4 regions of the Lysinibacillus sp. NPDC048646 genome follow, and region 3 is predicted to be linked to each of the others. Evidence: predicted binding sites of a transcription regulator. Region 3 holds the regulator's gene; each other region holds the start of a gene.
What was found. The regulator LexA, encoded in region 3, represses DNA repair genes until DNA is damaged. The targets are predictions, from matches to a motif close to CGAACATATGTTCG.
Positions count from the first base shown of each region.

Region 1: a site for LexA is predicted at 2,025-2,038, ahead of recA (recombinase RecA). Genes of this name have one in related genera too.
Region 2: a site for LexA is predicted at 1,547-1,560, ahead of uvrB (excinuclease ABC subunit UvrB). Genes of this name have one in related genera too.
Region 4: a site for LexA is predicted at 1,154-1,167, ahead of ruvA (Holliday junction branch migration protein RuvA). Genes of this name have one in related genera too.

Region 1 covers NZ_JBNNLZ010000020.1:23,475-26,713, forward strand. Annotated here, with positions in the region: gene ACQKII_RS18250 (helix-turn-helix domain-containing protein) at 1-57, shown strand, start outside; gene pgsA (CDP-diacylglycerol--glycerol-3-phosphate 3-phosphatidyltransferase) at 105-683, shown strand; gene ACQKII_RS18260 (competence/damage-inducible protein A) at 701-1,960, shown strand; gene recA (recombinase RecA) at 2,120-3,187, shown strand.
Region 2 covers NZ_JBNNLZ010000001.1:411,558-414,796, reverse strand. Annotated here, with positions in the region: one part of gene prfB (peptide chain release factor 2) at 1-174, shown strand, start outside; gene ACQKII_RS01945 (competence protein ComK) at 260-769, opposite strand; gene ACQKII_RS01940 (IDEAL domain-containing protein) at 997-1,236, shown strand; gene uvrB (excinuclease ABC subunit UvrB) at 1,634-3,239, shown strand, end outside.
Region 3 covers NZ_JBNNLZ010000016.1:39,593-42,831, reverse strand. Annotated here, with positions in the region: gene ACQKII_RS16370 (Ig-like domain-containing protein) at 1-346, shown strand, start outside; gene ACQKII_RS16365 (YneB family resolvase-like protein) at 570-1,235, opposite strand; gene yneA (cell division suppressor protein YneA) at 1,232-1,546, opposite strand; gene lexA (transcriptional repressor LexA) at 1,710-2,327, shown strand; gene ACQKII_RS16350 (gamma-glutamyl-gamma-aminobutyrate hydrolase family protein) at 2,373-3,095, opposite strand; gene ACQKII_RS16345 (prepilin peptidase) at 3,128-3,239, opposite strand, start outside.
Region 4 covers NZ_JBNNLZ010000003.1:317,073-320,311, reverse strand. Annotated here, with positions in the region: gene ACQKII_RS06110 (LysM peptidoglycan-binding domain-containing protein) at 1-228, shown strand, start outside; gene ACQKII_RS06105 (phosphotransferase) at 218-1,096, shown strand; gene ruvA (Holliday junction branch migration protein RuvA) at 1,211-1,831, shown strand; gene ruvB (Holliday junction branch migration DNA helicase RuvB) at 1,850-2,854, shown strand; gene queA (tRNA preQ1(34) S-adenosylmethionine ribosyltransferase-isomerase QueA) at 2,873-3,239, shown strand, end outside.

The DNA of each region.
Region 1 (3,239 bases), on a different contig from region 3:
TACGCTCAGCAAATCGTAACGCAAAACATCGTCATCAATTTCAATAAAGAACAGTAGTCGTCTTGTGATGACTACTTTCTTTCTTCATGAAAGGTGTTAGAAAAATGAACATTCCAAATAAAATTACCATCTCACGTATCTTACTTATTCCGTTCTTTGTTATTGTCATGATGTTTGATTTTGGTTGGGGAACAATGACGTTATTTGGTGCAGAGATGCCAGTCCATCATTTTGTGGGAGCGCTTATTTTTATTTTTGCTTCGACGACCGATTGGGTAGATGGTTATTACGCGCGTAAGTACAATCTTGTGACAACGTTTGGGAAATTTTTAGACCCGTTGGCTGACAAATTACTTGTATCTGCGGCATTTATTTTAATGGTAGAGCTTGATATGGCGTCTGCTTGGTTAATCATAATAATTATAAGCCGTGAGTTTGCGGTAACTGGTCTACGTTTAATTTTGGCAGGTGGAGGAGAGGTCGTAGCAGCGAACCAGCTTGGTAAAATTAAAACATGGGCGCAAATCGTGGCTATTGCTGCTGCACTTCTACACAATACAATCTTTACACTTTTCGGTATCCCGTTCGATACAATTATGTTATATATTGCATTGTTCTTTACACTATGGTCTGGATGGGATTATTTCTATCTAAATCGCCGTGTGTTACTGGAGTCTAAATAAGAAAGGTCTTGTGAATCATGAATGCTGAAATTCTTGCAGTTGGTTCAGAATTATTGCTTGGACAGATTACAAATACAAATGCGAAGTTTATCTCAAGCCAGCTGTCTGAACTAGGGATTAACGTGTTTTATCATACGGTTGTTGGAGACAATTCTAAAAGATTAGAAGAGGCAATCGCGGTAGCAGAATCTCGTGCAAATCTGATTATCCTCTCAGGTGGCCTTGGTCCTACAAAGGATGACTTAACAAAGGAAACAATTGCACGCCATCTGGGTGTTAATCTAGCATTTGATGAAGTAGCCCTTTCCTATATCGAACAGTTTTTTGCAAAACGAGGACGACCAATGACGGAAAATAATCGTAAACAGGCGCTTGTATTAGCGGGTAGTGAAGTGCTGGCAAACCATCATGGTATGGCTCCTGGTATGATACTGACGAAGGATGAACGTACGTACATTCTTCTTCCTGGTCCACCCAAAGAACTTGAACCAATGTTCCAATTTGAAGCAAAACCAAAGCTTGGTGCGATGCTCAATGACGGTGGCGTAATTGTGTCTCACGTGATGCGCTTTTATGGCATCGGCGAAGCTGAGCTAGAGGTAAGTGTGCAAGACATTCTTGATACACAGACAAATCCAACCGTTGCACCACTCGCATCTGATGGTGAAGTCACATTGCGTGTAACAGCGAAGGCAGAAACAGAGGATAAAGCCCGACAGCTTATTGCATCGAAAGTTACTGAAATCCAGGCGATTGTTGGAGACTATCAATATGGCATTGATGATGATTCCCTTGCCTCGAAGACGGTGGAGATGCTGTTAGATAATAAATTAACAATTTCTGCGGCTGAGAGTTTAACAGCAGGCTTATTTCAGTCAGAGCTGGCTGAGATTCCAGGGGTAGGTACTGCGCTCATTGGTGGCGTTGTCACTTATACAGAAGAGGCAAAGGTGAAGCAACTTGGTATCTCACAGGAATTATTAGATACGCATGGCATTGTCAGTAGTGAATGTGCTGCAGCGATGGCCAGCACTGTACGTGAGAAGTTCAGTACAACTATTGGTATTGGTCTTACTGGTGCAGCAGGCCCGACAGCACATGACCACCAACCCGTAGGAATGGTTTGGATTGGGATTGCTATTGGTGAAGAAGAACCGATCACGTATTTATTACATTTATCGGGTATGCGCAATACGAATCGTTTACGTGCGGTGAAGTTTACATGCCATTACTTAATGCAACTATTGGAAGAACGAGGTTTTATGAAACGTTACTAAATAGAAGTCAAAATAGAAATTTGGGTAGAGAAAACATACCCAAATTTTTATTTTGGAGAAAAATCGAATAAATGTTCGCTTTTTTCTTGCGTGTTTTCTCAAAAACAAGTATAGTAGAGATAGATAAAAACAGTGAACAGTTTCGAAGGAGGAAAAACAATGAGTGATCGTAAAGCTGCCTTAGAACAGGCTTTAAAGCAAATTGAAAAGAATTTTGGGAAAGGTTCTATCATGAAGCTTGGCGAAAAAACAGATTTAGAAATTGCAACATCTTCAAGTGGTTCGCTAGCACTTGATGCAGCATTAGGTATTGGTGGCTATCCTCGTGGACGTATTATTGAAGTATATGGCCCAGAATCATCAGGTAAAACAACAGTTGCCTTACATGCAATTGCAGAAGTACAAGCAGCAGGTGGGCAGGCAGCATTTATCGATGCTGAGCACGCATTAGATCCAATCTATGCACAAAAATTAGGCGTTAACATCGACGAATTATTATTATCGCAACCAGATACTGGCGAACAAGCGCTTGAAATTGCAGAAGCATTAGTACGCAGTGGTGCTATCGAAATCATCGTTATTGACTCAGTGGCAGCATTAGTGCCAAAAGCGGAAATCGAAGGTGATATGGGTGATTCGCACGTGGGTTTACAAGCGCGATTAATGTCTCAGGCTTTACGTAAGCTTTCTGGCGCTATCAATAAATCAAAAACTATTGCCATCTTCATTAACCAGATTCGTGAAAAAATCGGTGTCATGTTCGGGAACCCAGAAACAACTCCAGGAGGTCGTGCGCTTAAATTCTATAGCTCTGTTCGTTTAGAAGTACGTCGTGCAGAAGCTATTAAACAAGGCAATGACATTATGGGTAACCGTACGAAAATTAAAATTGTGAAAAACAAAGTAGCACCACCATTCCGTACAGCAGAAGTTGATATTATGTACGGTGAAGGCATTTCAAAAGAGGGCGAAACAGTCGATTTAGGTGTTGAGCTAGACATCGTGCAAAAAAGCGGCTCTTGGTATGCATATGGTGATGAGCGCCTAGGACAAGGCCGTGAAAATGCAAAACAATACTTAAAAGAAAACCCTGCTGTCCTAGATGATATTGCTAATAAAATCCGTGCTTCCTACGGTATTGCTTCAGCTGCTTATACAATTGCAGCACATGATGTAGAAGAGGAAATGGATGAGGAATTAATAGTTCTTCTTGAAGAAGAAAAATAAAAAATACATCGTTCTCGCGCTACAGAGTGAGAACGATGTATTTTTTTGCTTT
Region 2 (3,239 bases), on a different contig from region 3:
CGTGGTGAGCAAAAGGAAATAGGCTGGGGCTCTCAAATTCGTTCATATGTATTCCATCCTTATTCAATGGTTAAGGATCATCGTACAAGCGAAGAAACAGGTAATGTAGGCGCGGTGATGGATGGAGATTTAGATCCATTTATTAATGCATATTTACGTTCAAGAATCGGATAATGGAAATACCTCAGATGCATAGTGCTTCTGAGGTATTTTTTTGGATTGACTTAAATCATCCTAGTGGTGCTTTATGGCTGATTTATTAAAATGGTGGGTGGTATGGAGCGTCCTGGCTAAGCTGCTTTCGCTCTCCCATATAATGTTTATAGAGCATAGAGGCATTGACAAATTGTTTGCTAATAGATGCATATGTAATGGTAAGTTCAATGTGCATACCATTTTTTAGTGTGACGATACAGCCGATTTCATTTGGTATAATATTGGATATGGCATGTAGGCCTATCCATGTATTGTGTATAGAATTTGGTGAATAGGTTGGTAGGAAAATACAAGGAAAGCCATAATCATAGGCCACGACTATCGGCAGTTTATGTTGATTGCCAAAGAAACGTTTTGCAGAATACTTTGCTGCTTCATAGGTTGTTCCCAGTGATAGGCAAGATTTACGCAAAACATGCATTGGCTTGCGTGTGACAATAAGTTCGTTATGCTTGTCGATTACTCGTGTGAAAATTTTAGAGTCATGCTGAATAGGCTGTAACAAATACGTATTAAATGACATTAGATAACCATTAACATAGTTTGTTGACATATATGTAGTGCCTCCTTCTTCTATTTGTTAGCTGTAGTTTATAACACAAAATAAGATTCGGAAAATATAGTTAAGAGTCAAAAACCTTAGATAAAACAGTCAATTTCTTAGAAGAAATGTGTTAAAAAACACTAGAAATATAACGAATCGAATTGATTTTCATTTCTTAAGCATTGCATTTTAGTTTCAATTTTCTTATAATTTAGAAAAGGATCGAGGTGAGATCGTTGGATAAATATTATTCGTATACAGATTTTCTAAAAGCCGTTGGTCATTCAAAGGTTGATGAGGAAGAGAAATTATTGAACGAGATTTATTTAGATTTATTTTTAAATCGTATCCAGCGTATACATCGTGAGGAACAGCTTATTGTTTTGATAGATAGAGCACTTGATGAAAAAGATGAAAAAGCATTTTATCTATACGCAACTGAACTAGAAGTATTACACCAAGTAGTAAGTGAATAATATGACGAGCCCGCTCTCCAATAATTGGAGGGCGGATTTTTTTATGATTAACTTGAAGTCATACCGTGTGTATTTGACTAATCAATCGCGGGTAAACGAACAGATTTCGCGGGTATTTCACCAAACATCGCGTGTATTTAAGCTCATTTCGCGGGTAAACAAGTAGCATTCGCGGGTATTCCACCAATCACCGCGAGTATGTAAACCCACACTACGGCTATCATGATAAATTCAGGGAGTAATTTCCATTCAAAACGTCAATGATAGAAGGATGATACGAAAGTGAAGAAACCAGTAAATGAAAAAATAACAAACATTCGTTCGTTAAATGTTCGATATTTTCATACTGCTATGCTAAAATAAATGTACAAATTGGAAGGAAAGGACGGGGACATGTGTGCAAGAATTTGATTTACAAGCGCCATATCAGCCTGGTGGGGATCAGCCACAGGCGATCGTAGAATTAGTGGAGGGCGTTCACGCAGGTAAACGTCATCAAACATTGCTTGGCGCAACAGGGACAGGTAAAACATTTACGATTTCTAATGTGATTCAGCAGGTGAAGAAACCGACGCTTATTATGGCTCATAATAAAACGCTTGCGGGTCAATTATATAGTGAGTTTAAAGAGTTTTTTCCAAATAATGCAGTTGAGTATTTTGTCAGTTATTATGATTACTTTCAGCCAGAGGCCTATGTACCGCAAACAGATACGTATATCGAGAAAGATTCCAGCATAAATGATGAAATCGATAAATTACGTCACTCTGCGACATCTTCACTTTTTGAGCGTAAGGATGTCATTATTATTGCATCCGTGTCCTGTATTTACGGATTAGGTTCTCCTCAAGAATATCGAGAAATGGTCGTGTCAATTCGCACAGGTATGGAAATTGAGCGTAATCAGTTGCTACGAAAACTTGTCGATGTACAGTATGAGCGTAACGATGTGAGCTTTACACGTGGGACTTTCCGTGTTCGCGGTGATGTTGTTGAAATTTTCCCAGCATCGCGCGATGAACAATGTATACGTGTTGAGTTTTTCGGTGATGAGATCGACCGAATCCGTGAGGTCAATGCGTTGACTGGTGAAATTTTATCTGACCGTGATCATGTAGCTATTTTCCCTGCGTCCCACTTCGTTACACGTGAAGAGAAAATGATTAAAGCCATTGAAAATATTGAAAAAGAGCTAGAGGAACGACTTACTCTATTACGTGCAGAGGATAAGCTACTAGAGGCACAACGCTTGGAGCAGCGAACACGCTATGACTTAGAAATGATGAAGGAAATGGGCTTTTGCTCAGGTATCGAAAATTATTCCCGTCATTTAACATTACGTGAAGCTGGAGCAACACCGTACACGTTAATGGACTACTTTCCAGAGGATTTTTTACTTGTAGTCGATGAAAGCCATGTCACGCTGCCGCAAGTACGTGGTATGTATAATGGGGACCAAGCTCGAAAGGGTGTACTTGTAGAGCACGGTTTCCGTTTGCCGTCTGCTCTAGATAACCGTCCACTTCGTTTTGAAGAATTTGATGCAAAAGTACAGCAAGCTATTTATGTTTCGGCAACGCCTGGCCCATATGAAATCGAGCATACACCAGTGATGGCTGAGCAAATTATTCGTCCGACAGGCTTGTTAGATCCATTGATAGATGTACGTCCGATAGAAGGGCAAATTGATAATTTAATCGATGAAATTCAAGATCGTATTAGCCGTAATGAACGTGTACTCGTGACAACATTAACGAAAAAAATGTCGGAAGATTTATCCGCTTATTTGAAGGAAATGGGCCTAAAAGTGGAATACTTACATTCAGAGATTAAGACGCTTGAACGTATTGAAATTATCCGTGAGCTACGGAAGGGCACATATGACGTCCTGATCGGCATTAATTTATTGCGTGAAGGGCTGGATATTCCTGAAGTTTCACTTGTGGCAATATTAGATGCCGATAAGGAAGGGTTCTTACGTTCAGAGCGCGCATTGATTCAAA
Region 3 (3,239 bases):
TTCAATTGCCACTGTAGATCAGAATGGTAATGTAACCGCTATTCGCGAAGGCGAGGCAATAATTACTGCAAAGATAGAAAACACAGATATTGCTGCCACTAGTACAGTGATTGTTAAGACACCAATCAATGAATTTTCAAGTGCCATTTTAAGCATTACTTTAGTAAACGGTATAACAAAAGAGTATGACGTTACTAATAAAGTATTAAATGACTATTTGAATTGGTTTGATAGTGCACAAGGAACTTCAACATTCAAATTTTCTAAAACTATCTCCCCTTATAAAAAGGTAACTGAATATATCGTACATGATAAGATTGCTTCATTTGAAGTAAGAGAATACTAAACATAAAAAGACCAGGTACTCACTTGAAAATGAGCACCTGGTTATTTATTTAGATGGCTTAAAAGCAATTCCTGACAGCCCCCCTTTCTTAAATTATTTCAAACGCTCTATTGGAAATAGTCCACCTCCTCGATGAGTGGTGGGATGAATATTATTACGCTGTTTTAGCGGAAGAATGGACATAATACCTTCCTTGTAAAACAAAAAAGATTAGCGGTGCAAATTATTTGCCCGCTAATCTTTCTTGATGCTCCTTATATCTTCGATGTACCGTCGCCTTACTAATGTCAAAACCAAGTCCTCTTAGTGACACGGCAATTTCCTCAAAGGTGAAGCCACGATTACGAAGTAGCACGATTTCTTCTACAGGTACTTCTTTGCGTTCCTGCCCATTAGGATTCCCACGATTGGACAGATTTTCTTCGGGCCGATAGCCATTTTCTACTGCACGACGCATGCCTCTGCGAATCTTCGCATTATGAATTTTACGCTGGTACTCCTCGACAATCGCTAAAATTTCAAGGAGCATCGTGTCCATCTCATTCAGCTGAACAGGCCCTGCATCACGCATGGAAAAAACGTCTGTTTCTGTTTTTTGCAACAAATGCAGCACCGCCATTCGTGCATTACCACGTCCTAAACGTGTCTCATCCTGAACAAATAATGCTTGAATCTCTTGTTCTTTTATGAAATCTAGCATTTCAAGCAGTCCCTCTCGCTCAACATCATAGCCGCTATGTTTATCCGTAAAAACACCCTTAACATCATAGCCTTGCTGATGAGCATAGTGCACTAATTCTTCCTCTTGGCGCTCAAGAGAGGAACTTTGCGTCTCTTTTTCTGTACTTACGCGGCAATAAACAACAGCCGATTGGTGATTATTCATCATTTTTCATTTCTCGCAATTTCAATTGAATTTGTGGGCCTGGCGTTCTCCCCCACTACTGGTATGACCAATGATTTGCCTGCTACGATATTGACGTTCTTTAATTCATTTTCTACTTTTACAAGCTTTATCCAGTCATCTGTTCCCATTTTACCACGGTATTGTTCTGCTAACGACCATAAGCTATCGCCATGTTCTATAGGAATTTCTGTATATGTAATATCTCCAGGGTCTGTTACAAAAAGGTACCCCGCAAATAGTAAACAAGCCCCGATTAAAATTGAAATATGTGTATTTTTCTTTATCCAGCTCATGATTATAACCCCTTTTTAGAATGTTTGTTCGGAATGTATGTTCTGATTTTAAAACGAACAAACGTTTTTGTCAAACACTTTTCGAACCTATGTTTGCATAAGTGTTCGCATTCTGCTATACTATCTAGTAAGAAGAACAAAAGATAAAAAGAGGTGAGCAATCATGAAAAAAGTTTCTAAAAGACAAGAGGACATATTAGCATTTATCAAAGAAGAAGTGCGCGCAAAAGGTTATCCACCATCTGTACGAGAAATCGGTGAAGCGGTTGGACTTGCTTCTAGCTCAACAGTTCATGGACATTTAGCTCGTTTAGAGCAAAAAGGCTTCATCCGTCGAGATCCAACAAAACCTCGTGCCATTGAAATTTTAGAGCCCGAGGATTCCATTCAAAAACAAAGCGTCATTCATGTACCACTTGTAGGGAAAGTAACAGCTGGATCACCAATTACGGCAATTGAAAATATCGATGAATATTTCCCTTTACCAGATACTTATGGCACAAGCGAAGATCAGCTATTTATGTTAGAAATCATGGGGGAATCAATGATTGAAGCAGGCATTTTTGACGGGGATTTAGTAATCGTAAAACAAAAGTCTACTGCCGATAATGGTGATATTGTCGTTGCCATGACAGAAGAGGACGAAGCAACCGTTAAACGTTTCTTCAAGGAAAAAACACATTTCCGATTACAACCAGAAAATGCGACAATGGAGCCAATTATTGTTGACCAAGTAACGATTTTAGGACAAGTTGTAGGCTTATACCGCCGAGTTCATTAATAATAGATTCACAATATGGATTCATCAAAAAAGAGAAGCATACAACTATGCTTCTCTTTTGTATTTCAAACTCGCTTTGATAAAAGCGGTGAACAGCTTCTTCGCTGTCTCATCCCCTACGATTGCCTGTTCTTCAGGATGCCACTGCACTGCGAGACAAAACGGCAAAGTGTCATGTACTACCGCTTCGACAATACCATCACTCGATTTTGCTACCACATTTAATTTTTCCGCTAATACATTAATCGCTTGGTGATGCATTGAATTCACCGCAATTCGATCTTCTTCCACAATGGTTTTTAATAAATTATCCGAAACGATATTGACATTGTGTGTGGCAACACCTCGAGCTGCTTGCTGCATATGCTTTAACAGCTTACTACTATGATATTCACTTTCCATATCCTGATAGAGCGTGCCGCCAAGAGCAATATTCAACATTTGAATACCTCGGCAAATGCCAAAGATCGGCATTTGTCTTATTAAAGCCGCATTAATCAATGCGAGTTCTAGTGTATCCCTTTCTGGTTGAATCTGTCCTAATCCTGTAGATGGCTCTGCGCCAAAGTGAAATGGATGCACGTCATAACCACCAGATAGTAATAAGCCATCTGTCAACGATAAAATCTGCGCCACATCCTTATCTACCTCAAGTGGGATAATCAGTGGAATACCCCCCGCTTCAATTATACTTTTACAATACGCTACATTTAATCTTGATGATAAATCATCCTCCGCAAATGCCGTTATCCCTATAACAGGTTTCACACGATCGCCTCCCTAGCTAAAAGGTTTTTCGTCTACCAAAATCCTACATACCAATCTATGATGGCATCTCCAAAAAAATAAACAACTACGGCGGCAAGCGCAATCGATGGGCCAAACGGTATAGGCGTTTTCCTCCCCTGCTGA
Region 4 (3,239 bases), on a different contig from region 3:
TCTCCATTCTTCCCGGTAAATGATGCACATATCAAGCATCATTTTGATCCAATGCCAGAGATGCAAATGGGGCAGTCTTGTGGTTGTGGCTCACAGCCAGCGATGATGCCAAATTGGCAATTTGACCCATGCAACTGTCCGCCACCATGTCCGACGCCGTGCCCAACGTGTGGTCCATGGATGTCCCCGCATTTTTTCCCAGGCGGGATGACGCCTTATCGATGGTGAAAAAGCTTATATTGTAGAGGAAGTAAAGCCTAACATTTGGAAGTATAATTACCGATCGAATAATTACTTTGTCAAAAGAGCAAAGCAATTAGAAGTAGCAGAAAAGGTGAGGGCAATTCATCGTCAACTTGGACGTCTTGCTCCCTCACTCGTCCTGCCTTTAGTACAAAGTGATGATGAGCAGATGATCGTGCAATTGTGGCAAGAGGGGAGTCATAGTGCGAATTTTGCACATAAAAAAGATCGTGAGCAATCTCTAAAGCTATTAATGGCTTTACATGAGACACATAAAAAAATAGCTTGGCAGCGAGTACCAGGCATGCACACGTATTCGCAACTTTTAAAATGGCAAATGCGTCACCTGCGTTTTAAAAGTAGGCGGAATGATTTTCGTGCATTTTTAACGAAAGAAGAAGTGGATCAAATCGTTCACTATAGTGAAAAGTCATTACAGCTAATTGCTATGGAGGATGTGCCAGAAAAAGATATTACACTCTTACACGGAGATGTCGTCCATCATAATTTTTTATGGTGTAGTGACGGAGAATTACGCTTAATCGATTTTGATTTAGCACATCTAGGTGAAGCGGATGATGAATATATTTTATGGTTACATCGTGTATTGCCAGCAGTGGACTATGACCTTGGTAAAATTTTAGCAGAGTTACCTGAGCTTCGGCGTTTAGATAGAAGAAAGTATCATCGTTTAAAATTTCCAAATGAGTTATTACGGGAATGGCTTTTTGCAGTGGACTTACCTTTAGAGCAACAGCTCGTATTTTTAGATTATTTAATACCGTTTACCAAACGAGCTCTCACATACTGGCCGAAACTGTGGTACGATATTGATAGATTCATGAAAAAATGACCGTCCATGGGCGGTCATTTTTGTGTGTGAACGGCCACTATTGTCATTTATTATAGTCGAGCATTCGTTCGCTATATGCTATAATCGAAGACGATGAATGTGAGGGATTTTATTATGTATGATTATTTAAAAGGGCAAGTAATGCGTATTACCCCAGAATATATAGTGCTTGAGCAACAAGGGATTGGCTGGCAGTTGAATACACCTAACCCATTTGCGTTTCGCACAACGGCAGTCGAACAACAAATTTATGTTCATTTGCATGTACGTGAGGATGCACAAGTGCTGTATGGTTTTCCAAATTTAGATCAACGAGAGCTATTTCGCAAGCTGATTTTAGTATCAGGTATTGGGCCAAAGGGTGCACTCGCAATTTTAGCGACAGGTAACCCGCAACAGGTTATCAGTGCAATTGAACGCGAAGATGAGACATTTTTAGTGAAATTCCCAGGAGTGGGTAAAAAAACAGCCCGTCAAATGATTTTAGATTTAAAAGGCAAGCTTGGTTCCTTACTGGATACAATCGAATTACCTAGTACAGATGATGAGTTACCTTTATTTGGGGTGAATCCACATAAGCATGAACTTGAAGAAGCCATACTCGCTCTATTGGCGCTTGGTTATTCTGAAAAAGAACTAGAAAAAATTCGTCCGCAGCTTGAGGATAATGATAAACTTGAAACGACAGATGCCTATATGAAACAAGCATTGCAATACCTATTAAAGTTAAAATAACGAGAGGAGGGCAAGTACATGTCAGAACGAATGATGGCAAGTGAAGCAGGTAGCTATGATGACCAGTTTGAATTATCCCTTCGACCACAAAGATTAACGCAATATATTGGACAACATAAGGTGAAAGAGAACCTACAAATTTTCATTGAAGCGGCCAAGCTTCGTCAGGAAAGTTTAGATCATGTGCTGTTATACGGTCCTCCTGGGCTTGGAAAAACAACATTAGCTGTAGTCATTGCCAATGAAATGAATGTCAATGTGCGCATGACGAGCGGTCCTGCTATAGAACGACCAGGGGATTTAGCGGCAATATTAAGCTCACTTGAACCGGGTGATGTACTATTTATAGATGAAATACATCGTCTGCCTCGCGCCATTGAAGAGGTGCTTTATCCAGCGATGGAGGATTTTTGTTTAGATATCGTTGTGGGAAAGGGGCCTGAAGCCCGTTCTGTCCGCCTTGATTTACCTCCATTTACCCTCGTCGGTGCTACCACAAGAGCGGGAGCATTGTCTGCACCACTCCGAGATCGTTTTGGCGTGTTATTGCGCTTAGAATATTATGATGATATGTCACTCGCTGAAATAGTTGTACGAAGTGCACATTTATTTGATGTCGATATTGAGCAAATAGCTGCCGGTGAAATGGCAAGACGTTCACGTGGTACACCTCGTATTGCCAATCGTTTACTAAAAAGAGTGCGAGATTATGCACAGGTCCTTGGAGATGGTATGATAACGGAGGGTCTTGCGAAGCAAGCTCTGGAGTTACTACAAGTCGATCCTAGAGGACTTGACCATATTGACCATAAACTTGTGACCAATATGATTGAGCGCTTCCGCGGAGGTCCAGTAGGCTTAGATACACTCGCTGCTTCCATAGGTGAGGAACGTGTGACGATTGAAGATGTGTATGAGCCATATTTGATGCAAATTGGCTTTATTCAACGTACACCACGTGGTCGTGTAGCAACACATCTAGCTTACGAGCATTTTGGATATGATTATCCCCAACAAACATAGAAGAAGGAAGTTTTTTTAATGCGTGTAGAAGATTTTGATTTTGAATTACCAGAAGAGCTTATTGCGCAAACACCACTTGTGGACCGTACTGCCAGTCGTTTAATGGTGGTTACACCCGGTTCAGAAGAAGTAGAGCATCATCATTTTGCACATATTTTAGATGAGTTAAATGCAGGGGACTGTCTTGTGTTAAATGACACACGTGTCTTACCAGCGCGCTTAATGGGTGTAAAAGAGGAAACAGGTGCCCATATTGAGGTGTTGTTATTAAAGCAAACTGCTGGAACTGACGAATGGGAAACACTTGTAAAGCCAGCTAAACGTGTGAAGGTCGGTACTGTTGTGACATTTGGTGACGGTTTATTGACAGCAACATGTACAGGTG